DNA from 3 places in the Thalassotalea fusca genome. Region 1 is predicted to be linked to each of the others. Evidence: predicted binding sites of a transcription regulator. Region 1 holds the regulator's gene; each other region holds the start of a gene.
What was found. The regulator sigma-54, encoded in region 1, starts transcription at its own class of promoters, with help from an activator protein. The targets are predictions, from matches to a motif close to GTTGGCACGNNNNTNGNNT.
Positions count from the first base shown of each region.

Region 2: the regulator sigma-54 is predicted to act here: its motif matches at 1,872-1,890, upstream of glnK (P-II family nitrogen regulator).
Region 3: the regulator sigma-54 is predicted to act here: its motif matches at 3,154-3,172, upstream of ACSLUK_RS07655 (FimV/HubP family polar landmark protein).

Region 1 is NZ_JBQRUN010000016.1:22,358-33,560, reverse strand. It holds gene pmbA (metalloprotease PmbA) at 1-701, shown strand, start outside; gene mgtE (magnesium transporter) at 791-2,152, opposite strand; gene ACSLUK_RS16235 (HPr family phosphocarrier protein) at 2,392-2,667, opposite strand; gene rapZ (RNase adapter RapZ) at 2,681-3,526, opposite strand; gene ptsN (PTS IIA-like nitrogen regulatory protein PtsN) at 3,587-4,042, opposite strand; gene hpf (ribosome hibernation promoting factor) at 4,069-4,356, opposite strand; gene ACSLUK_RS16215 (RNA polymerase factor sigma-54) at 4,383-5,888, opposite strand; gene lptB (LPS export ABC transporter ATP-binding protein) at 5,945-6,676, opposite strand; gene lptA (lipopolysaccharide transport periplasmic protein LptA) at 6,677-7,165, opposite strand; gene lptC (LPS export ABC transporter periplasmic protein LptC) at 7,167-7,733, opposite strand; gene kdsC (3-deoxy-manno-octulosonate-8-phosphatase KdsC) at 7,730-8,275, opposite strand; gene ACSLUK_RS16190 (KpsF/GutQ family sugar-phosphate isomerase) at 8,275-9,240, opposite strand; gene ACSLUK_RS16185 (calcium/sodium antiporter) at 9,247-10,230, opposite strand; gene mlaF (phospholipid ABC transporter ATP-binding protein MlaF) at 10,645-11,203, shown strand, end outside.
Region 2 is NZ_JBQRUN010000009.1:4,951-16,153, reverse strand. It holds gene ACSLUK_RS12435 (HDOD domain-containing protein) at 97-942, shown strand; gene ACSLUK_RS12430 (potassium channel family protein) at 990-1,676, opposite strand; gene glnK (P-II family nitrogen regulator) at 1,921-2,259, shown strand; gene amtB (ammonium transporter AmtB) at 2,269-3,534, shown strand; gene ACSLUK_RS12415 (Dyp-type peroxidase) at 3,675-4,598, shown strand; gene argR (transcriptional regulator ArgR) at 4,661-5,134, opposite strand; gene mdh (malate dehydrogenase) at 5,325-6,260, shown strand; gene ACSLUK_RS12400 (substrate-binding periplasmic protein) at 6,413-7,210, shown strand; gene ispB (octaprenyl diphosphate synthase) at 7,249-8,220, opposite strand; gene rplU (50S ribosomal protein L21) at 8,478-8,789, shown strand; gene rpmA (50S ribosomal protein L27) at 8,808-9,065, shown strand; gene cgtA (Obg family GTPase CgtA) at 9,267-10,424, shown strand; gene ACSLUK_RS12375 (zinc-dependent metalloprotease family protein) at 10,744-11,203, shown strand, end outside.
Region 3 is NZ_JBQRUN010000004.1:348,252-359,454, forward strand. It holds gene ACSLUK_RS07655 (FimV/HubP family polar landmark protein) at 1-3,089, opposite strand, end outside; gene ACSLUK_RS07660 (aspartate-semialdehyde dehydrogenase) at 3,311-4,330, opposite strand; gene ACSLUK_RS07665 (4-phosphoerythronate dehydrogenase) at 4,358-5,485, opposite strand; gene fabB (beta-ketoacyl-ACP synthase I) at 5,597-6,808, opposite strand; gene mnmC (bifunctional tRNA (5-methylaminomethyl-2-thiouridine)(34)-methyltransferase MnmC2/FAD-dependent 5-carboxymethylaminomethyl-2-thiouridine(34) oxidoreductase MnmC1) at 6,921-8,966, shown strand; gene ACSLUK_RS07680 (YfcL family protein) at 9,033-9,305, opposite strand; gene ACSLUK_RS07685 (ATP-NAD kinase family protein) at 9,326-10,453, opposite strand; gene ACSLUK_RS07690 (elongation factor P hydroxylase) at 10,440-10,991, opposite strand; gene nhaA (Na+/H+ antiporter NhaA) at 11,145-11,203, opposite strand, start outside.

The DNA.
Region 1 (11,203 bases):
CGCCAGAACAGGTTGGCGAAAAGGCAGCAAAAGAAACGCTCGCCAGGTTGCACGCAAGAAAAATTGCGACTGCTAAGGTACCTGTAATGTTTCGTGCTGATATCGCAAATACGTTCTGGGGACATTTCATTGCCGCTATCAGTGGTGGCAATTTATATCGCAAGTCATCGTTCTTGTTGGATAGCCTAGGTAAGGAAATTTTTCCTGAATTTTTGCAAATTAATGAACGCCCACATATTAAGAAAGCGTTGGCTAGTAGTGCTTTTGACAGTGAAGGCGTTGCAACGCATGATCGTGAAATCATCAAAGCGGGTAATCTGGAAACTTATCTTTTAACAAGTTATTCGGCACGTAAACTTGGCATGCAAACGACTGGCCATGCAGGTGGCATCCATAATTGGCTGGTTGAGCCAACAGGTGGCGACTTTGACGCAATGTTAAAAACCCTTGGTACAGGCTTACTAGTGACGGAACTGATGGGACAGGGCGTTAATGTCGTGAATGGAGACTATTCACGTGGCGCTGCTGGTTTCTGGGTTGAAAACGGAGAAATCGCTTACCCAGTATCTGAAATTACCATTGCGGGCCGATTGCAGGACATGTTCAAAGGCATAATAGCTGTGGGTAACGACATTGATATGCATGGCAGTATTCGCACTGGGTCTATTATTGTAGACGAAATGCAAGTGGCAGGTAATTAAGCAATAACTTGCAGATTAATTGGTAGTATATCGGAAAAAGCGATGAACATTTTTAATGTTCATCGCTTTTTTAATGGGCTAAACAGCCCTTAATTGGACAATAACAGCGTTGCCGTACCCAAAAAGGCAAAAATACCTACCACATCAGTTACTGTTGTAAGAATTACGCTTCCGGCAAGTGCTGGATCAATTTTCATACGCTTAAGTATTAATGGAATAGAAACCCCGGCAATACCAGCTGCGGTTAAGTTCATTAACATCGCAAATGCGATAATGCCACCGAGTAACAAATCTTGCTGCCAAATTGCGACAACGGTTGCGATCAGAAACGCCCAAATTAAGCCGTTGAGGAAACCGACCGCTAGTTCTTTTATGAGCAATGCTCTCGAGTTACTGTCGCCAACATGGCCCAACGCCATACCACGAATAACCAGTGTCAACGTTTGGTTACCTGCAACCCCGCCCATGCTTGGCACAAGCGAATTTAAAATAGCCAATATGGCTAATTGGCTAAGAATGCCTTCAAACATACTCGATACTGCAACGGCCATTAGGGCGGTTATCAAGTTGACGCCTAACCAGATTGAGCGTTGTTGAGTACTTTTTACAACGGGGGCAAAGGTATCCGCTTCGTCATCTAGACCCGCCATACTCATCATCGAGTGTTCTGCTTCTTCACGAATGATATCGATGACGTCATCAATAGTGATACGGCCTAGTAATCGACCGTCGTTGTCAATAACGGGAGCAGAAAACCAATCGTAGCGTTCAAATAGTTGTGCTACATCATTTTCAGGCATATCGACTGGCACCGCTTCAATTTCTGAATCAATTAGCGTAGAAATTATAACATCGGGTTTGGCAGTAACGATGGTAGATAAACTTACAGAACCAATGAAATGATCTTTTCTGTCGACAACATAAAATGAGTCAGTAGACTCTGGCAATTCACCTTTTAATCGTAAGTAACGTAAAACCACATCAACGCTCACGTCAGGACGCAACGTGATGGTATCGGTATTCATGATACCGCCAGCGGTATCTTCTTCGTAAGATAAGGCTTGCTCTACGCGTCCACGGTCTTGAGAGTCCATAGACAGCAGTACTTCTTGATAAACCGTATCAGGAAGTGTTCTAAGTACTTCGGCTACGTCATCAACATCCATGCCTTCGGCAACCGCGGCCAATTTTTCTGGACGCATGTTTTTGAGGATTCCCTTACGGACTTCCTCGTTGAGCTCTTCTAGAACTTCACCGTGATGATCGGGATCGATAAGCTGCCACAGTATGGTACGACTTTTGGTTGGTGACGATTCAAGTAATAGAGCAAGGTCGTAGGCTGGCATGTTTTGCAATAGTTTTCGAACGTAAACGAACATACCACTGCCGAGGGCTTGGTTTACCTCGAGTAGCTTTTGTTGACCAAAATCTTGTTCAGAAATCTCCGGCATAATACTTTCCTGTGCCGTTATATTAATTGGAATTAATTATTCGAAAAACTATGCACCATAACAAATGCACTGCCACTTAGGCTCAGTGTTATTAGTGTCTACTTATTAAGCGCAACTGTGGTTTTTGGCGCTTGCTTGAATGTAAGTGTATCTTAAGTCGGAAGTTTTAGCAGCTTTTTTATTGCTGTGAAATACTTTACAAGAGGGATAAATGAAGGGGAAGAATTGAATTATGGGGTTTAATCGTCTTCATCAAATTTATCAGAAAACAATTGGCATACTTCGGTAAGAGCCTGTTCAGCGTCCTTACCATCTGTTTCAATCAAAACTTCTTTGCCTTGACCTCCCGCAAGCAACATTAAACCAATAATACTGCTGGCGTCAGCTTCCTTGTTGCCAAGCTTTACTGTGACCTTGGCATCAAATGCCTGACATACTTGCGCTAATTTGGTTGCCGCGCGAGCATGTAATCCTAGCTTATTGGTTATCGTAATCTGTCGCTGAAAGTTTGGCATGGTGTTTCCTAAATTACAGCTCAATATCTCTATGTCTTGATTGAACGTCTGAACGTTCTTTCTTAAGATTCTTCGCTAGCAATTCTGCAATGTATACGGAACGATGCTTTCCACCTGTGCAGCCTATTGCAATCGTGATATAGCTACGGTTGTTGCGTTCAAGGTGTGGTAGCCATGTCATCATAAAGCTATTAATTTGCCAAATAAACTTTGTCACGATAGGTTGGCTTGCAAGAAAATCTTGCACGGGCTGATCTAATCCTGTGTAGGGTTTTAGTTCTTTTTCCCAGAAAGGGTTTGGAAGAAATCGGGCATCAAATACGTAGTCTGCATCTTTTGGGATTCCGTGTTTAAAACCGAAGGATTCAAATACGACAATCATAGTGCCAGTTTTCTTACCTAATATGCGTTCACGGATCATGTCTGCCAGCTGGTGTGGTGATAACTGGCTGGTGTTAAAATATAAATTAGCGCGACTGGCAATAGGTTCCAGTAGCTTTTTTTCCAAAGAAATAGCCTGATCTAATGCAATGTTTTTGCGGATCAATGGGTGTAATCGTCTTGTTTCGCTAAACCTACGAATAAGGTCTACATCTTCTGCGTCCAAATAAAGAATACTCAACTCAACATTATTGGGTAAGTAATCAAGGATTTCTGCGACATCGGAAGGTTCGTCAGGCAAGTTACGTACATCGATACTTACTGCAACAGTTTCATAGTCGTTAATTACTGTATGCGTTAAGGCTGGTAACAAATTAACGGGGATGTTATCAACGCAGTAATAGCCTAAATCTTCCAGAACTCTTAAGGCAACACTCTTGCCCGATCCAGAACGGCCACTAACAATAATTAACTTCATTTAAGGGGTTCCTTGGTAGGTTTGTTATACCTTAACAGAAATGTATGCACGCTACATCTATCAATGGTTGGTTTGCTGTACGAGCGAATACAGTTCATGACTGGTTTCACATTTTCTCGCTTGTTTGCAAATTCGTTTGTCGCTAAACACCTGGGCAATACTTTGCAAAGTACAAAGGTGCTGCTGGCATTGTTCTTCAGGAACAAACAAAGCGATAAAAATATCAACCGGGCGATTATCGATAGAGTCAAAGGAGACAGGTTCAGATGTTGTCACTAATACCGCAATGACTTTCTCCGTATTGGGCAAGCGTCCGTGAGGTATAGCAATGCCATTACCTATGCCGGTAGAACCCATCTTCTCACGCGTAATTAAACTATCGAGTAACTCAAAAGTTGTAGAGCCACTGATGTGTTCAGCGGCTTTCTCACTGATGGTTTCAAGTATTTTTTTCTTGCTAGTCGCTGGGACTGCACATAACGTGCAGTCCTCGGTTAATATTTCATGTAACTTCATAAGGCGTGTGAAGGATTATTACTTCTTTAGTATTGGTTTAATTTGCCTTTGTACTTAAGTACTTGGCGATCAAGTTTATCGATAAGAGAATCAATTGATGCATACATATCGCCATTTTCGGCTTTACCGTGAATTTCAGTACCATTCAAATGTAAAGTTGCTTCGGCGATTTGACTTAATTTTTCAACTGTTAATACGACATACACGTTATTGATATGCTCAAAATGTCGTTCTAGCTTGGCAAATTTCTCATTAACGCATTGGCGAAGTGAATCGGTGATTTCAACATGATGACCTGAAAGATTAATCTGCATATGCGTATTCCTTATCGTTGGGTGAGTTAAAGTAAACTTTTTCGTTGGTTTGAAGGTGGAATAGACAAGGACTCGCGGTACTTAGCTATCGTTCTTCTCGCAACATTTATTCCTTGTTCAGCGAGTAGCTCTGCCATTTTGCTGTCGCTTAGTGGCTTAGCGGGTAGTTCGGCTGCAACAAGTTTTTTGATTAATGCGCGGATAGCTGTCGATGAACATTCACCGCCATTTTCCGTGCTTACATGACTCGAGAAGAAAAACTTCAACTCAAATATGCCTCTCGGAGTATGCATGTATTTTTGTGTGGTAACACGAGATATTGTTGATTCGTGCATATCTACAGCTTCAGCAATATCATTTAAAACCATCGGACGCATCGCTTCAGGGCCATGTTCAAAAAAGCCTTGTTGGCGTTGCACGATACAATTAGACACTTTTAATAAGGTTTCGTTTCGGCTTTCTAAACTTTTAATGAACCATTTAGCTTCTTGGAGATTAGAGCGAATGAATTGGCTGTCCGTGGTCGATTTCATTGAACGAGCCATAGAAGCATACTGTTGGTTAACTGTTAATCGAGGCGCAGTATCAGGGTTTAATTCTACGACCCAGCGACCATTCTTTTTCTCAACAGATACATCCGGTACGATGTATTGATCGTCACCTTTAATTACGCTATCACCAGGGCGAGGATCCAAAGACTGGATTAATCGAATAACTTCACGTAGTTGGTCTTCTTTTAAGCGTGTTTTACGCATTAATTGACGATAGTCACGATTACCCAGTAAGTCGATGTGCTCAGACAATACCACTTTACTTTCTTTTAACCATGGCGTGGCAGGGTCGAATTGATTAAGTTGAATTAATAAACACTCAGAGATAGAGCGAGCGCCAACGCCAACGGGGTCAAACATGTTTATACGCTTGATTACTGCTTCTACTTCATCAACTTCTACGTCTTCGACACCTAAGCTCTCTAGAATATCTTCGGCGGTAACGGTTAAATAACCAGCGTCGTCGATTGCATCGATAATCGCTGTGGCGATTGCGCGATCTGTTTCAGTAAATGGCGTTAAATCCATTTGCCAACGTAAGTGATCTTGAATAGATTCTGTGGTCTCACCTTGATAAGTGTAATCATCTGAAGGGCCAACGCCGCCACTCGATACACCTGCGCTAAAGCTTTCATCCCACGTCGTATCAATATTCAACTCTTCAGGGATATCATTTTTATCCATTGCTTCGGTCGTGGTGATTTCATCAGCCGAAGGCATGGCGTCTTCAGAACCATCGGAACTAGCATTATCGGATGAGTCATTTGATTGTGCTGAAAACGCTTCTTCGAGGTTGTCAGGTTTATCTTCTTGGTTAGTTGGAGCTGATTCATCTACTTCCAGCAATGGATTGCTTTCTAGCGCTTCTTGGATTTCTTGTTGTAAATCCAATGTCGACAATTGCAACAGTTTGATTGCCTGTTGCAATTGTGGGGTCATGGTGAGTTGTTGACCTATTCGAAGTTGCAGAGTAGGGCGCATCTAAAAACTTACTTTCCTGTTATTGTTATTAAACATAATTAGCTGGATTACCTTAACTATAACGTGAATTGTTCACCGAGGTACACATCTCTTACGTGTTGATTCGCAAGAATTTGATCTGCGTCACCCTCAGCAATTAACTCACCATGACTCACAATGTAAGCACGTTCACATACATCGAGCGTCTCTCTTACATTGTGGTCCGTAATGAGAATACCTATACCGCGCATTTTTAAGTGTAGAATAATTTTCTTTATATCTCCTACGGAAATAGGGTCTACACCAGCAAATGGTTCATCTAATAGAATAAATTTAGGATCAGCGGCAAGTGCGCGTGCAATTTCAACACGACGCCTTTCACCACCAGAAAGGCTCATCCCAAGATTATCCTTTATGTGTGAAATATGAAACTCTTCAAGCAGTTGCTCAAGCTTTTCTTCACGTTCTACTTCTGTGAGCGATTTACGTGTTTGCAATATCGACATAATATTGTCGTATACACTCAGCTTTCTGAATATCGACGCTTCTTGAGGCAAATAGCCAATGCCTTGTCGCGCTCTTTCATGCATTGGAAGCAGTGTAATGTCTTCATTATTTAGCGTAATACTTCCGCTATCATTTGGTACCAGACCTACAATCATATAAAACGATGTAGTTTTACCTGCACCATTAGGGCCTAGTAGACCAACAATTTCACCTGCGTTAACAGACAATGAAACATTTTTTACTACACGTCGCCCTTTGTACGCTTTTGCGAGTGCATTCGCAACTAGTACTGATTCACTCATCTATTTTTTCTTCTTTTCTAGATGCTGCGGCTGTAAAACAGTCTCAACCTGTGCATCATCGTCACTCGATGCGTTGACCTGTTCAGTTCTGAAATTGTAGGTGATGGTATCACCCGTCATTTGTGTACCGTCTTGCTCAAGGTACGCATCGCCAGAAATGATGATTAGGCTATTAGCCGGATCATATTTGATTTCATTTGCTTGTAAATTGATGGGGGTTCCATCGGCAAGTGTTCGGCTAAATTTTGCAGGACTACCTTTAGCAATATAAATTTTTTCCTTAGCGTCAGTCGAGGTAATAACCTGTACCAAATCGGCATTGATCACAAGAGAGCCTTGTGTAATAACCACGTTTTCTATGTAGCTAAATATTTTCTTCTTTAAATCACCGTCTTGGCTTTCAGATTTTATGATAACTTCTTGATCAAAGTCACTTACTTCAGCAGATATTGCGGTAGGTGAAGTCGCGACGGTAAGGCTAAGCGCCAAACTAAGAGTTAGATTTCTTGTAAATCGTTTGTACATGTTCATTCAATGTCATTTGTGTAGTGTTTAAGTCAACAACGAGTCCTGAGCCGTATATGGTAAATCCGTTGCCGATAATCATAATTGCTTGTTCTGAACTTAGTACATTCGTACGTAAATTCAGCTCCAAGTAGCTACCGTGAATTTCTCGCACCAAACTACTGGCGTCAGTAGACATAAGTGTTACGCGGTTCTCAAGTTTCACGAGGTTATTACTATAAAGGGTGCCATCAATGGCACTGACTTTCCAAGGTGCTTCGCCACCTTTTGGATATAGCGTGTATTTGGGCTGATCAAAGTGGGTAACTTCGTAATCTGCAAAATGCTCCATACGTTTGGCGTCAATATTGTACGCAAGTTTACCTTCTTTGTTATATATATCGCTGCTCAGCGTTTCCGCGATAAAATCAGGTGCGATATCATTGTCTAGATCGGTCAATGTTGGTTGTTTAGATTGATGCCATTCAACAACGGCATATATCAATATGGCAAACACAAAGAAAGAGAATGCTGCGCCATAGAGTCGATTCATATACTTGCACCCTTTGCATGCGCAAGTGTTCCTTGAGCCAGCATCATTAAATCACAAACTTCTCTTACTGCACCAAAGCCACCGCGAATAGTTGTTGTATAGTCGGCCATCGCTTTAATAGTCGGGTGGGCATCATTAACCGCGATGCTTAAGCCAACAAAGTTCATACATTCAAAATCTGGCATGTCATCGCCTATGTAGGCGACTTGTTCTGGGGAAATGTTTAGCGATTGAATCAGTTCGACTAAGCAAGGCAATTTGTCTTCTTTGCCTTGAATAATATGCTTAACATTCAGAGCTGACATACGTGTTTGCACGATATTCGATTGTCGTCCAGTGATAACTGCAACATCAACGCCACTGGCACCAAGTGCTTTAACGCCAAATCCATCTTTGGTGTGGAATGCCTTCAGCTCTTCGCCATCATTTCCCAAATAAATACGGCCATCAGAGAATACGCCGTCGATATCACAAACAAACAATTTTATAGCTTTTGCTTTTTCGATGAATTGGTCGGCGACTGCACCGTAAAGTGTTTGCATCACAGCACCCCTGCACTAAGTAAATCATGCATGTTCATAGCACCAATGGGATGATTGGCATCATCGACAATAATAAGACCATTGATCTTTTTGTCTTCCATCACTTTAAGTGCTTGGGCTGCGAGCATTTCTGCTTTGGCAACAGTTGGTTGGCGAGTCATAACAGATGCAATCTCATCTTTATGTATATCTATTCTTTCATCAAGAATACGCCTTAAATCGCCGTCCGTAAACAGGCCAATAAGTTTTTGATTATCGTCGACTACTGCTGTCATCCCCAAACCTTTAAGTGACATTTCTACCAATGCGTCTTTTATGAGTACATTCTTGGTCACAATGGGTAAACGTTCTCCAACATGCATAATGTCGGCAAGTCTAAGCAAAAGGCGTTTTCCTAAGCTACCACCAGGGTGTGAAAGAGCAAAGTCTTCAGCGGTAAAATCGCGCGCGTTGAGTAAAGCGACTGCCATGGCATCACCCATAACTAAGGTAGCCGTCGTACTAGATGTTGGTGCGAGACCCAAAGGACAAGCTTCTTGGGAAACACCGACATTGACATGTACGTCAGAAAGTTTGGCCAACGTTGACTTATTATTGCCAGTAAGCGCAATTAGCTTTGCTCCGATGCGTTTTATCACCGGCATAATCTGTACAACTTCACCGGTTTCACCAGAATTGGATATCGCTAACACGACATCATCACTGGTGATCATACCTAAGTCACCGTGACTCGCTTCACCGGGATGAACGAAGAATGATGGTGTGCCAGTACTGGCGAGAGTCGCTGCTATTTTTCCACCAATATGTCCAGATTTCCCCATGCCAATAACGATGACTCGCCCAGAGCAACTAAACATTAATTCGCAGGCATAGTTGAAATCATCATCAATAAAGGTACGCAAGTCTGCAACAGCTTGTTGTTCAATATCGATAACTTTAAGGCCTTGGGAGATAAAATCTTTCATGAACGATTAACCTTTTAGCTGGCTGAATAACAGCAGTTGATAGGCAATAAATACCATTACTAATATGCCGCCTTTTAGGCGCGTAATACGGAAGTTTCCTGACTTACGACTAAAGCAAGCTAGGAATAGTAAAAAGGTGACGCCGAGCATATACGGTGCGTCTCGCAAAGCGGCGTTGCTGTCAATATTACCTGGCGCAATAATGCCGGGTAATGAAAGTACCGCCAAAATATTAAAGATATTGGAACCAATGATATTGCCAAGTGCGAGATCGTCTTCTTTTTTGATGATACTCATAATACTGGCAGCCAACTCAGGTAAGCTGGTGCCTATGGCAATAACTGTCAGACCTATTACTAGATCACTAATGCCAAATGCCCGCGCAATAAATACGGATGAATCAACTAAGTAAGTGGCGCTCAATGGCAGTAAAACCATTCCCGTTGCCAACCAAAAGAGTGACCAGCCAGTGCTAACGGCCTCAGGAACCTCTTGCTCTGCTTCGATAATCATCGCATCGTCTAAAGCATGGTTTTTTGCCCCATTTAATGTAATCAACAATAAGGTTGCTATGTAAGTAAAAAAACCAATCATTAGTATCCAACCTTCAGTATGGCTGAAGTATTGGTCAAAAAGCATCCAGTAGGCTAATCCTGTGATTCCTAATACTAAGGGTAACTCGCGTTTTACCGTGGCAGATGATACAAGCAAAGGTTGAAAGAGCGCAGTAATACCAAGTACGAGTGCAATATTAGTAATATTGGAACCTATGGCGTTACCAACAGCGGTGTCGACATTACCTTGAAAGGAAGCTGTCGCTGCAATCATCATTTCTGGCGCAGAAGACCCCATGGCAACAATAGTTAAACCAATGATCATGGGGGAAATACCGAAATTTCTCGCAATAGAAGAGGCACCGAAAACGAACTTGTCGGCACTCCAAACAAGTGTCACCAAGGAAATAAGTAAAATTAAAATCTGTACAAGCATCAAAAACTCCCAATTGAACCGCGAATTGTCGCTGGTTGTGACATAAAAAAAAAGAGTTATTCGTGTTTGTTATGAAAAAAACATGAATAATGCAGGTTTCTATTAGTTTTTCGCCATTATTTTTGGATAAAAGCGCATTAACTTGTACTGACTCCTTGTAAATCGACAACCCTAGCCATATTTAATTCACTCTACTTTGTCTGAAAATTAGCTTAGTTGTGGCGTAATGCCTTATAAATAATCGAGGCGAGGAGCTAATCTTTCAAGGGGGGCTTACACTTTCTTACGCATTGATACGTTTTCTTACTAATTTTCTAACAATTTATTCGGTATTTTCTAATGAAGAATTTGCGTGGCTAAGGTAGAATTCCGCCTTTAATGCATAAAGTTAACATGACGCTTGATGAAGGATCTATGTCGGATACAATAGTCGATATTCAAAACATGACGTTTAAACGCGAAGAACGCGTTATATACGACAATATCAGCCTAACCATTCCGAAAGGCAAGGTTACTGCCATCATGGGGCCAAGTGGTATCGGTAAAACAACATTGCTAAGACTGATAGGAGGGCAAATTCGCCCCGAGTCTGGGCAAATACTGTTTGATGGCCAAAATATACCTTCACTGAGTCGCAACGAGTTGTATCAAGCACGTCAACGTATGAGCATGCTATTTCAAAGTGGTGCATTATTTACCGATATGTCTGTCTACGACAATATCGCGTTTCCTATTAGAGAGCACACGCAGTTATCAGAAGCTTTAATTGAAAAGATGGTGTTGATGAAACTCGAAGCTGTTGGCTTACGAGGTGCGCGCCATTTAAAACCAAGTGAGTTATCTGGTGGGATGGCGCGTAGAGCTGCATTGGCTAGAGCGATTGCTCTCGACCCAGAGCTTATCATGTATGATGAACCCTTTGCCGGTCAAGATCCGATATCAATGGGAGTTATCGTTAAATTAATCAGAGAGT
Region 2 (11,203 bases), on a different contig from region 1:
AAAGTACCTGTATCGGATTTGCAATTGTGTGAATTTATCGTTATATCTAAGTAAATCTTATACTTAACTTAATAGTGTTTTAATTCGGAAATAACTATGGATGCTCTAGATTACGCTGAAAAAGCGAGTGAGATATTTGTTCTGTCAGATTCTTTTATCCGAATCAAGGAACTGATTGATGATGAAGCATCGACAATTGATGATATTGCAGACGTGATCTTACTCGATCCCGCGCTATCTGCGACCATACTTAAATTAGCAAACAGTTCGTTTTTTAATTATCCCGGAAAAATTGATACGATTTCTAAGGCGGTATTAGTACTGGGAATAACCGAAGTTTACAATCTGGTTATTGCATACTTTACAACGCAGGCATTTAAATCGCTTGATGCTGATCCGGCTTACTTGGAAGAGTTTTGGGAGCAAAGTGTAGATTGTGCATTAATTATCAAATTCTTAGGTACCAAACTACGTATTCCTAATGCTGAGCGCTTATTTATTCTTGGTTTGCTTCATAATATTGGTGAGCTTGTTATTCAGCAATTTTCGCCAGAAGAGTTTAATAAACTTAACGAAATGTCAGATAAGCAAATGCCCTGGCAGCGTCAAAAACAGCTATTGGATTTTACTTATGCTGATTGTACCGGAGAACTGTTAAAGCTATGGCAATTGCCTTATAGCTTGGTAGAACCTATTCGTTTTCAAAATGAAGAAGATTTCGAGCATGCCACAGTTGAAACACAATTGTTGTACGTTGCAAAGCGCGCCATGATGTTGGACCATTCACATAAACATTTGCAGCATAGTGAGTTGATTGCCCAAGAGGCGATGACGGCACTGAATGTTGATAAGCAGATTTTAAAGGCTGCGGGTGAGTTTTGCGATATGGAGCGACTAGGTATTCTCGCCGTACTCAAGCCCAGCGCGGTTGTCATATATTAAACTAGAATAACGAGTTCGCGATTGTCTCAAGCGTTGAGGTAATCGCGTTACTCGTCTTTTTGTTCAGCGGAATGGCTTTTAGATTCCTGCATCGCGGATAGCCTCGAACCCACCAAGCTTGCTACCAAAATCGCCAAATATAATTGACCAACGACTGCTTGCATATAAACTAAAAACTGGCCAAGCGGTATATTAGGTGTGATATCGCCAAAGCCCAAGGTGGTTAGCGTTACAAAAGAAAAGTACACGAATGTTGGCAAGAGTTCATACCAAGCAGGGTTAGCTGATAATCCACGAAACGCGTTAGGTAGTGAAAGCTCTAGCAATGTATAACATAGTGCCCAAATCAAACCGAGAAGCATGTATAGGCAAATTGCCCCTAAAATTTTATTGTGGGTAATTCGTCCTGTGAACAGAACTTGTTTGGCTGTCTGATATCCCGTAAGGATAAAAAAGATGAGCATCAAGACTAAGTGTGCATATTCAAGGTTGGCATTGTCTAGCCAATAGCCACCTAAGGCACTAACAATAATAGCGAGAGGGAAAACTAACGCCTTACGCAATACGAAATTTTCTTCCTGTGCCCCCCAAACAACGGCAAGTAAGGTTACTACTGTCGCTGATTGCATTAGTCGCTGTGCTGACGGTGCAAAAAATTGCTGAGCGAGTGCCATTCCCAATAACAATGTGGACAAAGCAATCGTTAAATAGATGAAGTTGTCTTTGGTCGTCATTTGTCTGCCAATTCTAACTTGTTCTTAATAAACCTAATTTAGCCAATACCTCCGAAAAATCCTACCGAAATTTAAATTTAGACTACTTGCACTACATCAATACATTGCTCGTTATTGATGCACCAAGCTTGTGCAATTCGATTGCAACTCTTAACTTGGTTTTATTTAACTAATTGTTTAATGGAGTGATTTTTGTTTGGCATGCGCCTTGAATAGTCATAGAAAACGATAATAGGGGTAAATAATGAAACTAATCAGCGCAATTATTAAACCGTTTAAGCTTGATGATGTTAGAGAAGCAATTTCAGAAATTGGCATCGAAGGGTTAACGGTCAGTGAAGTTAAGGGGTTTGGGCGTCAGAAGGGGCATACCGAGTTATATCGTGGTGCCGAGTATCAAGTGGATTTTTTACCAAAGGTAAAATTAGAAATTGCCGTAAATGACGATGTGGTTGAACGCTTGGTTGAAACGATCACTCAGTCTGCTTACACCGGAAAAATAGGTGACGGGAAAATATTCGTATACAACCTTGAACATGCCGTACGTATTCGTACGGGTGAAAACGACGCAGAAGCTATCTAGGAGGCACTTATGGAACAACAAATTTTTCACTTGCAGTATGCGCTAGATACTTTTTATTTCTTAGTGTGTGGTGCTTTAGTTATGTGGATGGCTGCTGGCTTTTCAATGCTTGAAGCTGGTTTGGTTCGCGCAAAAAATACCACCGAAATATTAACTAAGAATGTCGCGCTTTATTCAATTTCCTGCATCATGTATTTAGCCTGTGGTTATGAAATTATGTACGGTGGTGGCTTTTTCTTGTCGGGCATTGAAGCAGTAGATGCTGAGGCAGTACTCAAAGAGTTTAACGAGCGTGAAGATGGTTTTACGGGAGGCGCAATCTATTCAAAAGCGTCTGATTTTTTCTTCCAGGTAGTATTTGTTGCTACAGCAATGTCTATTGTGTCTGGTGCCGTTGCGGAGCGCATGAAGTTGTGGGCCTTCTTAGCTTTCACCGTAGTGCTGACAGCATTCATCTATCCTATGGAAGGGAGCTGGACGTGGGGCGGCAACGCGGTATTTGGTTTGTTCACATTGGGCGATTTAGGATTTTCAGACTTTGCTGGATCGGGAATAGTGCATATGGCGGGCGCTGCCGCAGCTTTAGCAGGGGTATTATTACTTGGCGCACGTAAAGGCAAGTACGGTGCAGACGGTCGAGTAAACGCCATTCCTGGAGCTAATTTGCCATTGGCAACACTGGGCACATTTATTTTGTGGATGGGCTGGTTTGGGTTCAATGGTGGCTCAGTGTTAAAGCTTGGTGATATTGGCAATTCACATTCCGTTGCAATGGTGTTTCTTAATACTAATGCCGCTGCCGCTGGCGGTGCTGTTGCTGCGCTAGCGTTAGCGAAGCTACTGTTTAAAAAAGCCGACTTAACAATGGCGTTAAATGGTGCATTAGCCGGTTTGGTTGCCATAACAGCGGAGCCGTCAACACCAACGGCCTTGCAAGCAACATTATTTGGTGCAATTGCAGGTTTAATTGTGGTTGTCTCGATTGTCGGACTGGATAAAATCAAAATTGACGACCCTGTAGGGGCAATTTCGGTGCATGGTGTTGTAGGGTTATTTGGCTTATTGTTGGTGCCAGTAACAAATGACGCGGCATCTTTTAGCGGACAATTGATTGGTGCGGCTACTATCTTTGCATGGGTATTTATTACAAGCCTTGCTGTTTGGTACGTGTTAAAAATCACCATGGGTATTCGTGTAAGTGACGAAGAAGAATACGAAGGTGTTGATAAAGCTGACTGTGGTTTAGAAGCGTACCCTGAGTTTACGCGTGGCTAAATAGCCTTTAGTCTAACTATTTTTCAAAGCTCATCTTTTCATTAAGATGAGCTTTTTTCATTTTTATGTCATCAACTGCTGCTAATAGCAGAAAATTGTGTAAAATTAGGTTATTACAAGAGCAATAATGTGGGGAATAAATGGCACGCGAACAATTTGGTATTTGCGCAGAGCCGAGTTTACATGGGTATTATTTACTTTTTAATGTAATGGACGACAAGAACGCCCATGTTAAGAAGGCACTTTCGCGTTTACCCGCGTTATTTGACAAATATGCTGACAGATTTTCGGAAAGCAATTTGACTGGTGTAATTGCGATTGGCGCAAACTATTGGGATGAATTGTACCCTCACGCCAGACCCAACTCTTTAGAACCGTTTACAGAAATTGAGTGTGATGATCGTGTTGCACCGTCGGTGAACTATGACTTGTATATTGAAATTCGAAGTGACAGGGCTGACGTTAATCACATTGTGGCAGGCAAAGTCACCGCATTACTTGATGACAGCGTAGAATTAGCTGAACAGGTGAGAGGGTTTAGGTACTTAGATGGTCGTGATCTAACTGGGTTCGTTGATGGCACTGAAAACCCTAGAGGTCGGCATAGACGCGAAGTTGCTTTAGTCGCTGAAGAAGAAGATGCTGATTTTGCGGGGGGGAGTTATCTACATATTCAACGCTATCGCCATAATCTCAACCTTTGGAATACCTTAGAAATCAAAGAGCAAGAAGACGTTATCGCGCGCACCAAAATTGACAATGAAGAATATACTAGCGAAAACAAACCAGCGACTTCTCATATTAAGCGAGTTAATTTAAAAGATGAGCAAGGCAATAGCATTGAAATATTGCGTCAAAGCATGCCTTACGGTGATATGAAGATGCAAGGGTTGTTTTTTGTGTCTTACTGTCATTCACCTGAACCATTTAAATTGATGCTAAAAAGCATGATCAATTCAGACGATGAAGGTAACTTTGATCATTTATTAAAGTACACGCAAGCAGAAACGGGCGCATCGTTTTTTGCGCCAAGCCTTAATTTTTTGAACCGATTAGCAGAATAGTTGAGCTGGCTTAAATGAGCGACGTTGTAAGTAAATACAACGTCGACCTTTAAATTTGCAATTTACGCGAGATTCTTAGAAAAAAGTTCTTCGAGCTTTCCAATCGTTTGTTTAATTTCGTTTACATTTGTCGGTGCAATGAAGATAGTATCGTCCCCTGCAATGGTACCTAAAACACCGTCACTCTTACTTAAACTATCGAGTAAACGCGCGATGAGTTGTGCTGCCCCAGGGCTGGTACGAATGATGATCATCACTTCGTTATGCTCGATATCTAATACGAGCTGTTTTAGCGGGCTTTTGGCTGTTGGCACACCAAGCTCTGCCGGTAAACAATAAACCATTTCCTGTCGCGCATTTCGGGTACGCACTGCACCGAATTTACTGAGCATGCGAGATACTTTTGATTGACTAATATTGTCAAATCCCTGCGCTTTTAAAGCGTCAACGATTTCACCTTGCGAACCAAATTGCTCTTGTTTTAATAAGTCTTTAAACGCTTGAATCAACGCTTCTTGTTTTTGTTGTCCAGTCATTTTCTACCGCTTTGTTGTAGGTGCCATTGAGGTATTTCGTACTATCATACCTAACTATTATTCCACAAAACAAATTTTACGCTATTCTGTATGTCATGAGATATAGAATAACCATTGTTTTTTGGTTGCTGATGCTATATCTTTTGGCAACCCACAATTCAAGTAATTACTCAAATTTCGGAGACATCCAATGAAAGTTGCTGTTTTAGGCGCTGCTGGTGGTATCGGTCAAGCGTTATCTTTACTATTAAAAAATAACCTTCCAGCTGGTTCAGAACTAGCGTTGTATGACGTTGCACCAGTTGTTCCAGGTGTTGCAGTAGATTTATCACATATCCCTACAGCGGTTAAAGTAGAAGGCTTTGGTGCTGATGATTTAGCGTCAGCTTTGTCTGGTGCTGATATCGTTATTATTCCAGCAGGTATGCCGCGCAAGCCAGGCATGGATCGTGCTGATCTATTTAACGTAAATGCTGGCATTATTAAAACATTAGCCGAAGGTATCGTTGCAAATTGTCCTAAAGCGCTTGTTGGTGTAATTACTAACCCAGTAAACGGTACTGTGCCAATTGTTGCTGAAGTATTCAAAAAAGCAGGTACTTATGAAGCAAATCGTGTATTCGGTGTAACAACGCTTGACGTTATTCGTGCTGAAACTTTTGTTGCTGAAAACCAAGGCTTCAACGTTGCTGACGTTAAGGTTCCTGTAATTGGTGGTCACTCAGGTACTACTATTTTACCATTACTTTCTCAAGTTGAAGGCGCAAACTTCTCTGATGAAGAAGTTGCAGCATTAACAACTCGTATCCAAAATGCTGGTACAGAAGTAGTTAACGCTAAAGCAGGTGGTGGTTCAGCAACATTATCTATGGGCGCTGCAGCAGCACGTTTCTGTATGTCTTTGGTTAAAGGCCTGCAAGGTGAAAGCGTTGTTGATTACGCTTACGTGGCCGTTGAAAACGGTGATGCAGACTACTTCGCACACCCAGTACGCTTAGGTACAAACGGTGTTGAAGAAATCTTGTCATACGGCGAATTAAGCGCATTCGAAGAAAAAGCTAAAAATGACATGTTAGAGACGTTGAAAAAAGACATCCAAGAAGGTGTTGATTTTATTAACGGCTAATTTATGGCATAGCTAATAAAAACCGCTCATTGAGCGGTTTTTTTATGTCTAGCATACTAGTTCGCAACTTGGCAAAATAACAGAACCAAAAGCTTACCTAGTTACAGAGTCTAGGTTACACTTAATATGAAAAGATAACTCTAGAGGGCTTCATGCGACTAATTGGTTTTATTGGCTTATTTTGCTTGGCTATGGGAAATGCCATTGCCAATACGCACATTGCGAATGATTGCTCTATCAGCGAAGCAAAAGATCATCTGAAGCATTATCAATGGCTCGCGGAAGATTACCCACCATACAATTATGTTGATCACGAAGGGAATATAACCGGAATATTCACTGATACCTTGGCGATGATATATCAGGAACTCGCGATACCATTTAAACTACGTGATATCGCGGTCGTACCTTGGGCAAGGCTGTATCGAACGCTGGAATTAGATGATAGCTATGCCGCATTTTCCATGGTAAATACGCCCGAACGCTTGCATAAATTCAAGTTAGTGCCTTTACCTGTCATTACTAAGGTGTCGATAATTGTGCTTGATGAGCGTTATGATTATTTGGCTTCACAGCCAATAGATCAGCTTCATATTGCGGTGGTGCGTGATGATATTGGTCAGCATATGCTGGATGAAAATGGTATCCGTGCAAAACAGGTTGAAACAACGTCAGCCTTTAGCATGTTGAGGATGTTGGTGCATGGGCGAGTGGATGCTATTGCCTATGCAGAAGATGTTGCTAGCTTTCAATACCAAAAGCTTGCGATAACTGGTGGCGCGACGCGAACTTTACAAGTATTAAACGATAGTTCCTACACGAATTATGTATTTCACTTAAATACGCCAGAGTGTGTGATCTCATTGGTTGAAGCTACCATAAACAGGCTGCAAAAACAGGGGAAGCTTGAGCAAGTTTGGCGTCGTTATTTGCCTCAAACAACGCGCTAAAGCATTAACGCGTTGTGAAGTTGTAAATATGATACAACCTAATTAGTGCGATTGGCCGCGATGTGCGCCAGAGAAACCAGTGCATTTTTATACGGTGATTCAGGTAATATAGAAAGCGCAGCTATTGCTTTATTAGCCTCTTGCTCTGCAATTTCTTGTGTGTATGCCAATGAGCCCGTTTCATCCATTGCCGCTATAATTTCGGTCAAATTGTCCATACCATTGCAGTGCTCAATAGCATCTCTAATCAATTGCGCTTGACGCTCATTGCCTTGTTTCATTGCGTAAATCAATGGTAATGTTGGCTTGCCTTCAGCGAGGTCGTCGCCTACGTTTTTACCCATTTCTTTTGCATCAGCGGTATAGTCCATAATGTCGTCAACCAACTGAAACGCAGTACCAAGGTGCATGCCATATTGCTGCAAGGCGTATTCAACTTCTTCTGATTGGTTTGCAATTACAGCAGCCAAACGTGTCGCAGCCTCAAAAAGCTTTGCCGTTTTGCAGTAGATAACTTGCATGTAGCTTTCTTCGGTGGTGTCAGGATCGTTACAATTCATTAATTGTAATACTTCGCCTTCTGCAACTTTATTGGTAGCATCAGACAAAATGTCCATGATCTTCATTTGATCTAAATGTGTCATCATTTGAAATGCGCGAGTGTATAAATAGTCGCCCACTAGCACACTGGCACTATTACCAAATAAAGCGTTTGCCGTTTCTTTACCTCGGCGCATGGTAGACTCATCAACCACATCGTCGTGTAGTAATGTGGCGGTATGAATAAACTCGATGATTGCAGCAATATCGATATGATGCTTGCCGTTATAACCTAATGCGTTTGCCGCTAGAACAGCCAATAAAGGACGAATACGTTTCCCACCACTATTAACTATATAAACGCCCAGTTGATTGATTAGCGCAACGTCTGACTGTAATTGCGCATAAATAAGCTCATTCACTGCCGTCATATTTTGAGCAGCTAACGCTTGGATGTCCTGGATATTCATAGTGGCTTGGGAGTTGTTATTAGACATTTGCTTCGACACTTAATTCAGCTTTCAGGGGTGATGACAAAATTTGCCGCAAATTTTACACGAAATTGGCAGATAATGTAGGGCTAAAAGGGACTAAAGTAAAATTGCACAAAAAAATTACTATTTAGTTATAATTAGGCTTGCCTATGGTCGCATCTTACAGTAGAATTCGCGCCCTATATTTTTAAATTTAAGCGTCAAAGTAATTAGTGACGCAGTACGGAGTAGCTATGTACGCGGTATTCCAAAGTGGCGGTAAACAGCACCGTGTGACTGAAGGTCAAACGGTACGCCTTGAAAAGTTAGAACTTGAAGTAGGCGCAACTGTAGAGTTTGACAACGTTTTAATGATCGCTAACGGCGAAGACATTAACGTTGGTGCACCATACATTAACGGCGGTAAAGTAACAGCTGAAGTTGTAACTCAAGGTCGTGGTGACAAAGTTAAGATTGTTAAGTTCAAACGTCGTAAGCATTCACGTAAGCAGATGGGCCATCGCCAATGGTTCACTGAAGTGAAAATTACTGGTATTAACGGCTAATTTTAGGAGCATTATAAAATGGCACATAAGAAGGCAGCAGGTAGTACCAAGAACGGTCGCGATTCAGAAAGCAAACGCTTAGGTGTTAAGCGTTTCGGTGGGCAATCAGTTTTAGCTGGTAACATCATTGTTCGTCAACGTGGTACTAAGTTCCACGCTGGTGACAACATGGGTATCGGTAAAGACCACACATTATTTGCTTTAACTGACGGCAAGGTTCAGTTTGAAGTTAAAGGTCCTAAAAACCGCAAATTCGTAAGTATTGTTGCTGAATAACAGTACTTAGTACGAAATTAAAAACCCTGCTTTGAACGCAGGGTTTTTTTTTGATAATTTATCCCCATATCGCCTATTGTATTAATTGGTGTTATTGACTGATCGCAAGCAATTGTTAAATCGTCTCAGGCTAAAGTAATAATATTCGCGTATAATGTCCTCACTGACATAGATAATTACCTGGAGTGTTAAGAAAACACGATGAAATTTGTAGATGAAGCTGAAATAAGAGTAGAAGCTGGAGACGGTGGCAACGGTTGTGTCAGCTTTCGCCGTGAAAAATATGTTGAATTTGGTGGACCCGATGGCGGTGACGGCGGTGATGGTGGTGACGTTTACCTTATTGCTGATGAGAACTTAAATACGCTTATCGACTATCGATTTGAACGTTTTCATCGTGCTAAACGTGGTGAGAATGGAAAAAGCCGAAACTGTACTGGCAAAAGCTCAGACGATTTGTATTTAAAGGTCCCTGTTGGTACACGTGCAGTCGATGTTGATACTGAAGAACAACTGGGTGATCTTACTAAGCACAAGCAAAAACTGATGGTGGCTAAAGGTGGATGGCACGGGCTAGGTAATACGCGCTTCAAAAGCAGTACTAACCGCGCACCTCGCCAAAAAACAGATGGCACGCCCGGCGAAATACGTAATCTAAAACTAGAGCTTTTATTATTAGCCGATGTTGGTTTACTTGGTTTGCCTAACGCCGGAAAATCTACGCTTATTCGCAGTGTATCAGCGGCTAAACCTAAAGTAGCTGATTACCCGTTTACGACTTTAGTTCCTAACTTAGGCGTTGTACGATTAGATTCACAACGTAGCTTTGTTATTGCCGATATACCAGGACTTATTGAAGGGGCTGCTGATGGCGCTGGCCTAGGTACGCAGTTTCTTAAGCACTTAGAGCGTTGTCGTATATTGCTTCACATCGTTGATGTAATGCCACCTGATGGTTCAGATCCGGTAGAAAGTGCCAGAACTATTATTAATGAGTTGGAAACGCATTCCGAAAAGCTTGCTGATAAGCCTCGTTGGTTAGTATTGAACAAACTTGATCTCTTGCTTGATGAAGAAGCTGAAGAACTGAAACAAAGGATTTTATCTGAACTAAATTGGGAAGGTGAAGTACATGCGATTTCAGCATTCAATAAGATGGGTACCGAGAAGCTATGCCATGAGTTGATGAGCTTCATTGAAACTATTCCAGGTGATATTGAAGAAGAAGCACCAGAAGATAAAGCGGTAGAATTCAAGTGGGATACTTATCACCAAGACGCCGTTGATGATCATGACGACGATTGGGATGAAGACTGGGACGAAGACGATTACGACGTCGAAGTAGAGTACCGCAAGTAGCTTGGTTATCAGTATTCAAACCATTTAGAAGTATACCTTATTGATGTAATGCCAGTCAGTTTCTGATTGGCATTTTTCATTTTAGGTGGATAGCACTTTTAAGTGCACAAAACACACCCATCTGCCACATATTTTCCGGAGCTAGCACTATTAAAGTAAAATAGTGAATAGTATCACTCGGATAAGTATCCTCAACATTAGGCTATGCCAATTCCCGCTGTTAAAACAAAGTGAACAATTGTGAAATTTATTGTAATGATATAGGTGGATGCCTATACTACGGCGGATAAAAATTACTCATAAGGATTAAGGAATAAAAGTGAGGCTGTATTTATTCGTTTTAACGCTACTATTACCTTTGGTAGCTCACGCCAGTCAAAGCATTCAGCTTTATAAAGTCGCTAAAAAAATCGATAACAAGACTTTTGAAATTCAACTATCGAAGCAAGTACATTCGCTGGCCCAGCAAAAGGCTCTGAGTATTAATGTTCCCGAATTTGGTGATATTAATTTTCAGCAAGTGAGAAGTTACATAACCAACAAAAATCAAAATGTTTGGATAGGCGAAGGCGGAAATAATAGTTCGATCACGCTGGTTAAGTCCAAACATGGTACAAGTGGTAGCATACGCACGCAAGAAGGCATGTGGCTATTGCGTCCGTCTGCAAATAGTCAAACGGTTCTAGAAAAGTTTGATAAATCGGAGTTTCAAGCGAGTACTGACGTATTACCTACGAATATTGATGAGTTTTACGGCAGTAGAAAAGGCGTGAAACAAG
Region 3 (11,203 bases), on a different contig from region 1:
AGCAATTCGTCAAAGTCTAAATTATCAAGCTCTTGAATATCATTCAGCTCTGACGCTTCTTCTACCACATCATCACTGGCTTTATCTTCATTCTCATCAGCTAATAAATCAGCCAGCACATTGCTGTCGGTAAAGTCTGGCGATAACTCTACCTGCGCGTCTTGCTCGTCACTTAGCATTGCAGATAAAGTTGATTCATCAAATTCAGTATCTAGCCCTTCAAGAATTTCGTTCTCATCAATTATATTTGATTCACTTTCATCGTTTTCAGACTTCTCAACTTGCGGTTCACTCTCAGGTTCAACGCTGCCACTTGTTTCTTCAATAAGTGCGTCAATATCAAAATCGTCGTCTAGTTCGTCAATGACAATGGATTCTTCTATAGCAGGTGCTTCCTCTGCAACGCTTTTTTCTTCTTGAGTTTCAGTTAATAGTTCTTCGTCTTCTTGAATTAATTCAGCATCATCAGCAACCAAATCTGGTTCATCAAAAGTGACCTCTAATTCTTCATCAATATCTGCGCTCTGTTCTGCTAAGTCCTCTCTAGCAGACATGATGTCACTAAAATCGGCCGCCAAAAATGGCGCTACATAATCTTCAGTGAGTCCTTCAATTAAATCTTTATTAGGAGACTCTGACGATTCCTCTACAGCTTCTTCACGAGTTTGCACATTCTCGCTATTGTTCGACTCACTTAATTGGACAGTATCTGTGTCACCATGCTCGCCAAGCAATGCATCAATGTCATCAATGTCATCAATGTCATCAGGGTCAGATATTTCGTACTCTTCGCTCGAATCAGCCGGTGAATTGTCACTACTATCAGGTTGTGGCTCGGCCATACTCGCCATTAAGGCATCAATATCATCAGGATCGGTTATCTCAATATTAGCGTCAGCTTCTTGAGCTGACGATTCACCCGCTACCGCATCCATTAATGCGTCAATATCGTCAGGATCTGTTACATCAGCGCCAGCGGCAGGTTCTTCTTTAGCTGGCTCGCTTGCTACCGCGTCCATTAATGCGTCAATATCGTCAGGATCGGTTACATCGGCGCCTGCAGCTGGTTCTTCTGTAGCTGGCTCGCTTGCTACAGCGTCCATTAATGCGTCAATATCGTCTACATCAGCGCCAGCGGCAGGTTCTTCAGCTGGTTCACTTGCCACAGCATCCATTAATGCGTCAATATCGTCAGGATCGGTTACATCTGCGCCTGCAGCAGGTTCTTCAGCTGGTTCACTTGCAACAGCATCCATTAATGCGTCAATATCGTCAGGATCGGTTACATCAGCGCCAGCGGCAGGTTCTTCAGCTGGTTCACTTGCCACAGCGTCCATTAATGCGTCAATATCGTCAGGATCGGTTACATCAGCGCCAGCGGCAGGTTCTTCAGCTTGTTCAGTTGCCACAGCATCCATTAATGCGTCAATATCGTCAGGATCTGTTACGTCTGCGCCAGCGGCAGGTTCTTCAGCTGCTGGTTCAGTTGCTACTGCATCCATTAATGCGTCAATATCGTCAGGATCTGTAACATCAGCGGCAGCATCAGGTTCACTTGCCACTGAATTCATTAATGCATCTATATCGTCAAGGTCCGTTACGTCCGCGCCTTGTTCAAGCTCGTCAGCAGCCTCAATGATATTATCTATATCTAGGTCACCATCTCCATCAGGTGACTCTGCCTCCGCTTCAGCTACTGCTTCTTTTAATAAATCATCAAGTGAGCCTTGATCCAGTTCTCCACCTTCCAAAGGTTCACCCGGTTCACTATCAAGCGACTCTTCTACAACGTCTCCCTCGTCTAAGCCCGATAACAATGAATCAAGATCTCCTTGGTCAAGCTCTCCACCCTCTAAAATTTCTGTATTATCATCAAGCGTGATTTCTTCAAGATCATCCAAATCGTCCAGATCATCTAATGAATCATCGAGTGAGTCATCCAAATGAATAACATCATCATCTAACAATTCGTCATTTAATGACTCTAAATCATCGCTAAACAAACCATCTGCAGAATCTTCTTCTGCTAAATCGATAGAAAGTTCATCGTCTAGAGACAAATCTTCATCAATCGTAAGCTCATCATCCAATGATAGTTCGTCATCTAACGATAGTTCACTATCTAACGTTGCTTCTGGTGCAGGTTCAGGTATTTCGGCGGGCTCTTCAACAACTTTTTTGTCAGCCTTTTTCTCACTTACCGCAGCTGGCTCTTTACGACGACTCATGAAAAATGCCACAAATCCAAGAACTAAAGCGGCTGGTATAGTCATCATCAAGCCGGTAAACCACATGCTCGAAGTAAAATCATCCGCTGCCAATGCTTCTTGTTGTTTTCGAATTTCGCGCTCAAGCGCTTCAGCTTCTGCTTTGGCTAGTAAGGCTTTAAGAATTTCATTTTGTTGATTTAACTGTGTTTCTAATTCTTTTTCTTTGGCAACTTCCGTTTGCATTTGACTTAGTTTATCGTTGAAGTCATTTAGACGATTTCTCAACGCTTCGTTTTCACTTAATATTGCTTGTAAACCGTCAATGGAATCGAGTACATCACGTTGGATAGTATCGAAACGCTGTTGCTGTGTATTATCAATAGATTGTAGCTGATCGTTGATGTGTGTTTTTACGTCTTCCAAATCTTCTTTTTTCACAGCGTTAGCGACAACTTGCTTCACCTTTTCTGGTGCAGCTACCGCAACTTTCTTCTCCCACTGCATATCATCTTCATCAGACTTTTGTTTCGCTGATTGTGGGTTGATTTGACGAATTTCTTCAAGACTGGGTAATGAAAGATAAGTGCCATCAATTAAATGGTTCAGATTATTATCTGAGAAGGCTTGAGGGTTTTTTTCGTATAATGCCTGCATTACCTGATAAATAGACACAGAATTATCTGGGCGTACACGCAAAGCGATATTCCACAATGTGTCGCGAGACGATATTGGACCATATTTGTCATAAGGAAATACATCAGTACTTTTAGGTCCACGAATTCGTATACCCGACTCCTCTGCCATGACACTGGCGACAGGAACAGTTAGACAACTGGCGAACAATACCTGCCAAAAACACAGGCGTAACAATCGTTGCATCAATATTTCCTAGTTATTTTTCTAATGGTCAAATAATTGACATTGCAATATATATTAAATTTCAAGGCAAATTTCATTCCAACTATAATATTTGATCACATCATAGCTCGCTCAAATGATCAATACTGAATTAATAGCATGGCTTAAACAAAAAAATCAGAAACCCACCAATTTAACGGCGAGTTTCTGATTTTCTTTAAGTTTCTGTTGAAAAGTTATTTTTACGAAAGATATTCTTTAATCAATAGCTCAGCAATTTGAATACTGTTAGTTGCCGCACCTTTACGCACGTTGTCTGCCACTACCCACATGTTAATACCATTATTGCAACTGATATCTTCACGGATACGACCTACAAAAGTGGCGTCTACACCACTAGCATTGCCGATTTGTGTAGGAAAATCTTCCGCTTTTTCGCGCACTTCAAGGCCAGGCGAATTTTTAAGTAGTTCTGTTACTTCTTCGGCAGAAATCGGCGCGCGTGTTTCTATATGTATAGCTTCACCATGACCGAAAAATACAGGAACTCTCACCGCTGTAGGGTTAACGCGAATGCTATCATCACCAAGGATCTTCTGGGTTTCCCATACCATTTTCATTTCTTCGCGTGTATAGCCATTGTCCTGAAAACTATCAATTTGCGGGATCACATTGAAGGCAATTTGACGAGAAAATGCTTTCGACTCGACAGGTTTCCCACTTAATAAGTCTGCACATTGTTTTGCGAGCTCATCCATTGCCTCTTTACCAGCACCAGACACTGACTGATAAGTACAAACATTGATTCGGTCGATGCCAACAGCATCATGAATTGGCTTTAGTGCCACCATCATTTGAATGGTTGAACAATTAGGGTTAGCAATAATATTGCGGTTGCGATACTCCGCCAATGTATGTGGATTTACCTCTGGTACAACAAGCGGAACGTCTGCTTCGTAACGAAACTCTGAGGTATTATCAATAACAATACATCCAGCATCTGCCGCTATTGGCGCAAACTTCGCTGAAATACTACCACCAGCTGAGAAAAAGCCAATTTGAGCTTGACTAAAATCAAAGGTATCTGCATCAATAACTTCAATGCTTTCACCATTAAATTCAATCACTTCACCCGCAGAACGTGCGCTAGCTAACGGATAAAGTTTATTGATAGGAAAGTCTCGTTGCTCAAGAATTTCCATAATCGTTTTACCGACTAAACCTGTTGCACCCAAAACGCAAACGTCAAATTTCTGTGTCATGCTCCTCTCTCTTCTCTTTTCTCATTTCTATTGTGGTAAAACATTGAAACCAAGCCCGTTCAATGGCTCAATTTCACATAAATTAGGGTTATTAACTGCGATTGATGAAAACTCACGTCGAACGGGGTAATGCTTGCGTATGTAATCAAACCCCTGCTCTGCCACCAATTGGCGAAAAATGCCATCATCTCGCTTTACATCGTATACCATTTTTACCATCTGGATTAACAAATTCTGATCAAAATCAGCATTCGTCGTTACCGAAGTGATAGCAGGCTCTGGTAGACATGCACTAAGTGACTTGTTCGGGACTATTGCCAGTTTTTGACATAATGCCTGATATAGCATTTCAGTACCACGAGATTTTCCTTCTAAGCTATAACCAGCAATGTGTGCCGTGGCGATATCAACATATGCCAATAATGGCATCAAAATATCAGGTTCACCTTCCCAAACATCTAAAACCAGCGTCAATCCGTGGCCGTTCTGTTTTAGGTCAAGCAATGCATTATTATCAATAACTTCCCCTCTGCAGGCGTTTATCAATATTTGATCATCTCGTAAACAAGACAAACGCTGCGCATTCAATAAGTGCAACGTCTTGTGGACACCACTTAGTGTTTTCGGCACATGAAGCGAAATAACATCACAAGTCAACGCTTGCTCTAAGGAGACAAATTCTCGATTATCTTCACTATTGGCCGCAAGTATAGGATCACACAAATAGTGCTTAACGCCCAATGCGGTGAGCTTTTCACTCAATCTACTTCCAGTGTTACCCGCACCTATTATTCCGACACTTTTATCTTTAATGTCAAAAAGGTATTTTTCCGATAGATTGACTAATGCGCTAATCACATATTCTGCGACTGATACAGCATTGCAGCCTGGAGCCGAACTAAAAGCAATATTTCTTGAGTGCAAATAACCTTTATCGATATGGTCTGTGCCAATGGTTGCGGTACCAACGAATTTTATTTGATGATTATTTTCTAACAGTGCCTGATTTACTTGTGTAATCGAGCGAACAAGCAACACATCTGCGTCAGTTAATTGTTCAGCAGTGATGTCTCGGCCAGAAAATGCCGTTAACGTGCCTAAATCACCAAAAAATTCTCGGGCGAGCGGCATGTTTTCATCGTAAAAAATATTCATCTCATTTCCATCAATAACCTTTACTTACTTGTAGGTACAAAGGTTGTTAAATTTGAGGTAAAAAAAAAGCCGTTAACTTATCGTCAACGGCTTTACTATAGACCGTTGAGTCTATTTGTATTTCTTCATTAATAAGGTTGCATTGGTGCCACCAAACCCGAAGCTGTTAGACATCACTAAGTCCAAGTTTGCTTCACGTGTTTCGGTTACAATATCAAGCCCATCAGCTTCACTATCTAAAGTGCTGATGTTGATAGATGGCGCAATGAAGTTGTTTTCCATCATAAGCAAAGAGTATATCGCTTCATGTACACCAGCAGCGCCTAATGCATGACCAGTCATCGCTTTAGTTGCACTGATAGCAGGAGAATCGCTACCAAATACTTCTTGAATAGCACCAAGCTCTTTAACGTCACCTACTGGCGTTGAAGTACCATGCGTATTTAAGTAATCAACTTTACCTTCTACGCCATGCATCGCTTGCTGCATACAACGAACCGCACCTTCGCCACTTGGCGCTACCATGTCAAAACCATCAGATGTTGCACCGTAACCAACAATTTCAGCATAAATATGCGCACCGCGAGCTAAGGCGTGTTCTAGTTCTTCAACTACGACCATACCGCCGCCACCAGAGATAACAAAACCGTCACGCTCTGCATCATATGTACGAGATGCAGTTTCAGGTGAGTCATTATATTTGCTAGAAAGCGCGCCCATTGCATCAAACATCATAGCTAATGACCAATCGACTTCTTCACCACCACCCGCAAACACAATATCTTGCTTGCCAAGTTGAATTAGCTCAGCCGCATGACCAATACAATGCGCACTTGTCGCACATGCTGAACTGATCGAGTAGTTCACACCTTTAATTTTGAACGGCGTAGCCAAACATGCAGAACACGTACTAGACATTGTTTTTGGAACAGCATAAGGACCAACACGTTTAACACCACGCTCGCGTAATGTATCTGCAGCACCTACCACATTCTCAGAAGACGCTCCGCCAGAACCAGCAACAATACCAGTACGGAAGTTGGACACTTGCTCTTCTGTTAATTTAGCGTCGTCAATCGCTTCTTGCATGGCAACATAGGCATAACCAGCTGCGTCACCCATAAAGCGCATGGCCTTACGGTCAATGTGGTCTTTAGTTACTAATGTCGGCTTACCCCAAACTTGGCTACGTAAACCTTTTTCTTCAAAGCTATCTGCTTTTGTAATTCCTGAACGTCCTGCTTTTAATGAAGCTAAAACTTCTTCAGCATTGTTACCAATACTAGAAACAATACCTAATCCAGTGATCACTACACGTTTCATTTAACTAACCATCTAAAAATTTAAAAATCGAGCGTATCATACCGACTTTTACCCGACATACTGGTCTGTCCAGCGTACACTTGTACACTGATTTTTCAAAACCAAATTGGTAATGCTAGGCAGTATAGGTAAAATAGCGGCCTTGTATAGTCTTTATTTTATTTTTTCACGCATGCCAAACAAAGCCAAGATCATTTTTCAAGACGACGGTTCTCCTTATTCGGAAGAATTTGACGATATCTATTTCGATACTGAGTCGGGCTTTTTGCAAAGCGAGCAAGTGTTCGTTAATGGCAATAACATTTCCCAACGATTAATAAATGCAAAAGATGAATTTACCATTGCAGAAACAGGCTTTGGTACAGGACTTAATTTTCTGTTAACTCTGGCGGTATTCCACGAGCTTAGCACTCAACATGCACTGCCAAAACTACACTTTGTTTCTACAGAAAAATATCCGCTATCAAAAGTACAGCTTAAACAATCGCTGTCATCGTTGTCTTCACTCACGGAAGAGACGGAGTCACTTCTCAGCAATTATCCTGATGCGTTAACCGAAAATACGACGATGCAGTTCTTGAATGGTGCAGTAAGGCTGACGATCTTAGTTGGGGACGCTACCGCGGGATTTGAACAATTGCCAGTACCGCGCTCAGGTCTTGTCGATGCATGGTATCTTGACGGTTTTTCTCCAGCGAAAAACCCTGACATGTGGCAACCTAAGCTTTTCGAACAAATGGCTCGGTTATCAAAGCAACTGGCTACCGTTAGCACGTTTACTGTTGCAGGCATTGTGCGTAGAGGTCTTGTTTCAGCGGGATTTAGAGTGCAAAAGCAAGGCTATGGGGGAAAGAAGAAAGAAATTCTCATTGGCAAATTCCAACAAAGTGGCAAGTTTGGCCAGGGATATAAAGTTCGACCGCTATACAATAAGCCTCAACACGTGACTATTATTGGCGGTGGCATAGCATCAGCGTGTGCAGCCTATTTTCTTGTGCAACAAGATATAAAAGTTACGATATTGAGTCGCCATAAGGCGCTGGCGCAAGGTGCTTCCAGTAATAAGATTGGCGCTATTTACCCTCTGCTGCATCAAGTAAAAGATGGCATTAGTTTGTTTCACCATCAAGCATTTGAATTTGCACTCGATTTTTATCACTCACTGATTGCCCAAGGATTGGAGTTTTCTCATGGCTGGACAGGATTACTAGAACTTGCACACAGTGCTGCATTAAAGAGTCGACAACAACAGTTTACCGACACTGATTGGCCATCATCCCTTGTGTATCCTGTCGACCACAGTCAAGCAAGCGAACTCGCCAACATGCCTCTAGCAGATGGTGGCCTGTATATGCCAAGAGCTGGTTGGATAGCCCCAGCCGAGCTTGTTACCGCAATCTTGAAAGCATGCGAAAAAACCAGACTGCTCAAACTCAAATTTAATGTAAACGTAGACGAAATTTTTCAGCAAGAAAACGGTAAATGGCTTTTGTCGACCAACAAAGGACAACTAAAAGCAAGTACATTAGTGTTAGCTGGCGGGGCTGAAATGCTCCCACTTAACTACTTCAATCAACTGCCTTTTAGTCCCGTACGTGGTCAGGTATCAGAAATGCAGACTAATGCCAACATGGCGAAATTAAAAACGGTGATATGCCACAAAGGCTATATTACGCCTGCACATAACCAGCTTCACTGTATTGGTGCTACATTCAATAAAAACACAACCGATATTACTTCGAACAAGGCTGATGATGAATATAATTTGGAAATACTGAACAAGACTATGCCCGGTATTACAGACTGGACGCTGAACGACGTTGTTAATAGCAACGCACGTATTCGTTGCATGACGCCTGACCATTTGCCTGTAGTAGGCCCTATGCCGAATATTGCAGAACATCTGAAGGAATATGCCCATCTTGCCAAAGACAAGAACTGGCGCTATCAGCAAATTTCCCCTAGCGTTGCCAACCTTTTCGTATTGTCAGGATTGGGGGCAAGAGGGCTATGTAGCGCGCCACTATTAGCCAATATCTTGATATCGGATATCTGTGGTACCCCATATCCAATTGATAATCACATGTTGTTTAACGTTAGCGCTAATAGGTTTGTAATAAGAGATATTATTAAGCGCAAAGTTAACGTAGATGAGTAATCATTATTTCCCCTCAAACGTTAACTTGTGTGCGTCAATTAGAATATCCCTAAGATTACCTAAATATTAATGACAAAACGCAACTGCGAGTGTTTGCCAATAGTTATTTACGATAACTCGATCGGCAGGCGTTAACTCACTACGAGCGTCTTGTACTTTTTCTGCGATATCCTCAGCCAGTGATTTAGTGAGCTGCTGTGTTTCATCACCAAACTGACTCGCTGACAAACTAATAAAGCCACGTAAGTAACTGCTCGCAAACAAGTCATCTGCACTGGCGTCTTGTGCAACTAAATCATCCAAGTATTCATATAAATGCGCTAAATTATTAAACTTCATTTTTGTTCTCTCATTTTTCACTATTGAGGACTGGCAACAGGATAAAGTACCTGATCATTGTAACCTGTAGTAATGCTCATATAACCTGTTAATTCACTATCAAGCTCGCTATCTCCCGTATCAACGATTAATGGTCTGGCATTAAGTGCAGAGAGTTTGTTTTTAGTTGCAATGATAATAATATTGTCTACGCCAACAGCGCGTATCACACGTGGACTTAGCTGTTGATTACCACGTCCAAAAATGTGGCCTTGACCACCGATCAGTGTAATCACTAGCTTTACTGATTCAGCTTGTTGTATATGCGACCACAGTTCATTTTCTGTGACATCGCTCGCTATCAGTGCGTGATCCTGAACAAGATCAACCCCCAACAAGGTGTTATCTAACCCCATTTCCTCCATCAAGAAAGCCGTTGTGGAACCAGAGCCAACGATATAGAGCTCGTCTTCCATTTGGTTGATAACGTGGGCGGCAATATCTTGTAAAACCAGCTCATCAGATTCTTTGCCACCAGATTTAACCGCTTGAACATAACGTAACTCACAAGGGACTTGCATTTCGCCATAGCGTTTCGCTTTCACGACCCCTTCTCTGAACAATGATTCATCGATATCCATTACGTCGGCATCAGTTAGTGTAACCAGTTGGTTAGTCACCATTTTTTCAACCACACGCCCCGCTGCCTTAGGCGTAACAGCATAAACGCCTGAGTGAATCTTACATCCAGCTGGAATACCTAGTACAGGAAAGCTATCACCAACAACATGACAAACATTACGTGCCGTCCCATCGCCACCTGCAAAGAGTAAAATATCAACGGCATTAGCTAACATCGCATCGACAGCATTTTCTGTATCCAATGATGCCGTCACTTCAGACGCTGTCTGATAGATGAGGTGAGTATCAAACCCTAGTTGACGAGCGGCGTTTTCGCCCATTTCACCATTGACTGTATATATTTGAATTTGCGCTTGGTAAGGTAAAAGCACCGTCAACGCTTGTGATGCTCTTTGATTAGCCATCGCCTTGGCGCCCAATGCCAAAGCTTTATCAGCAATGCCCTCACCGTCACTGCCCTTCAAAGCGACACTTCCACCTAGCCCCGCTATAGGATTGATGATTAATCCAAGTTTAAACTTCTTCATATAACTCTCTGTCTAACGTAAATCGCTCGGCCGACAATGGCATAGGTTGCTGATAATGTGCAGCGAGTGCGGAAATAAATTGTTGTGCTCGTTTGGGAAAGCCATTCTCTAAGAAGTCGATCACTTGCTTGTACACTTTAAGCTTGAATGCTGCCGTATCCGCAGGATGACCATTCAAGTTATCCGCCGACACATTAAACTTGTGATTACTTGCTACACAGAATGCCCATTCTATTGCCTGTGGTTTAACTTCGACGTTCTCAAACGCTTTTTGTTGCTCTTCATTACGTCCATCAGGTAAATACCAATAACCATAATCCTCAAGCTGACGACGAGCAGCCCCTGCAACACACCAATGGGCAATTTCATGTAACGCACTAGTAAAATAACCATGCGCAAATACAATTCGATGAAATGAAAATTGTTGGCACGCAGGCAAGTATACAGGCTCATCGTCACCACAAACTAGTCGGGTGTTATGCGTCTCGTAAAAAGTGCTATCAAACAGGGGTATCAATTCTGAGATTTGATGATTCATGGGAATTAATCTAGAAAAACAACTTAGACAATTTTGCGCGGTATTGTATACAAAGATGGCGATAAAATCATCGCCATCTTTCATTTTCTTAGTAACTTTTTGAGTAAAAAGAGTATTAAACTTTAGCCTTTCCACCCAAAGTCGGTTTGAACACTAAGGTTGTTTTTTAAGCGCATGTTTAATAGTAAAGTAACCTAATAGGCCAGATATTA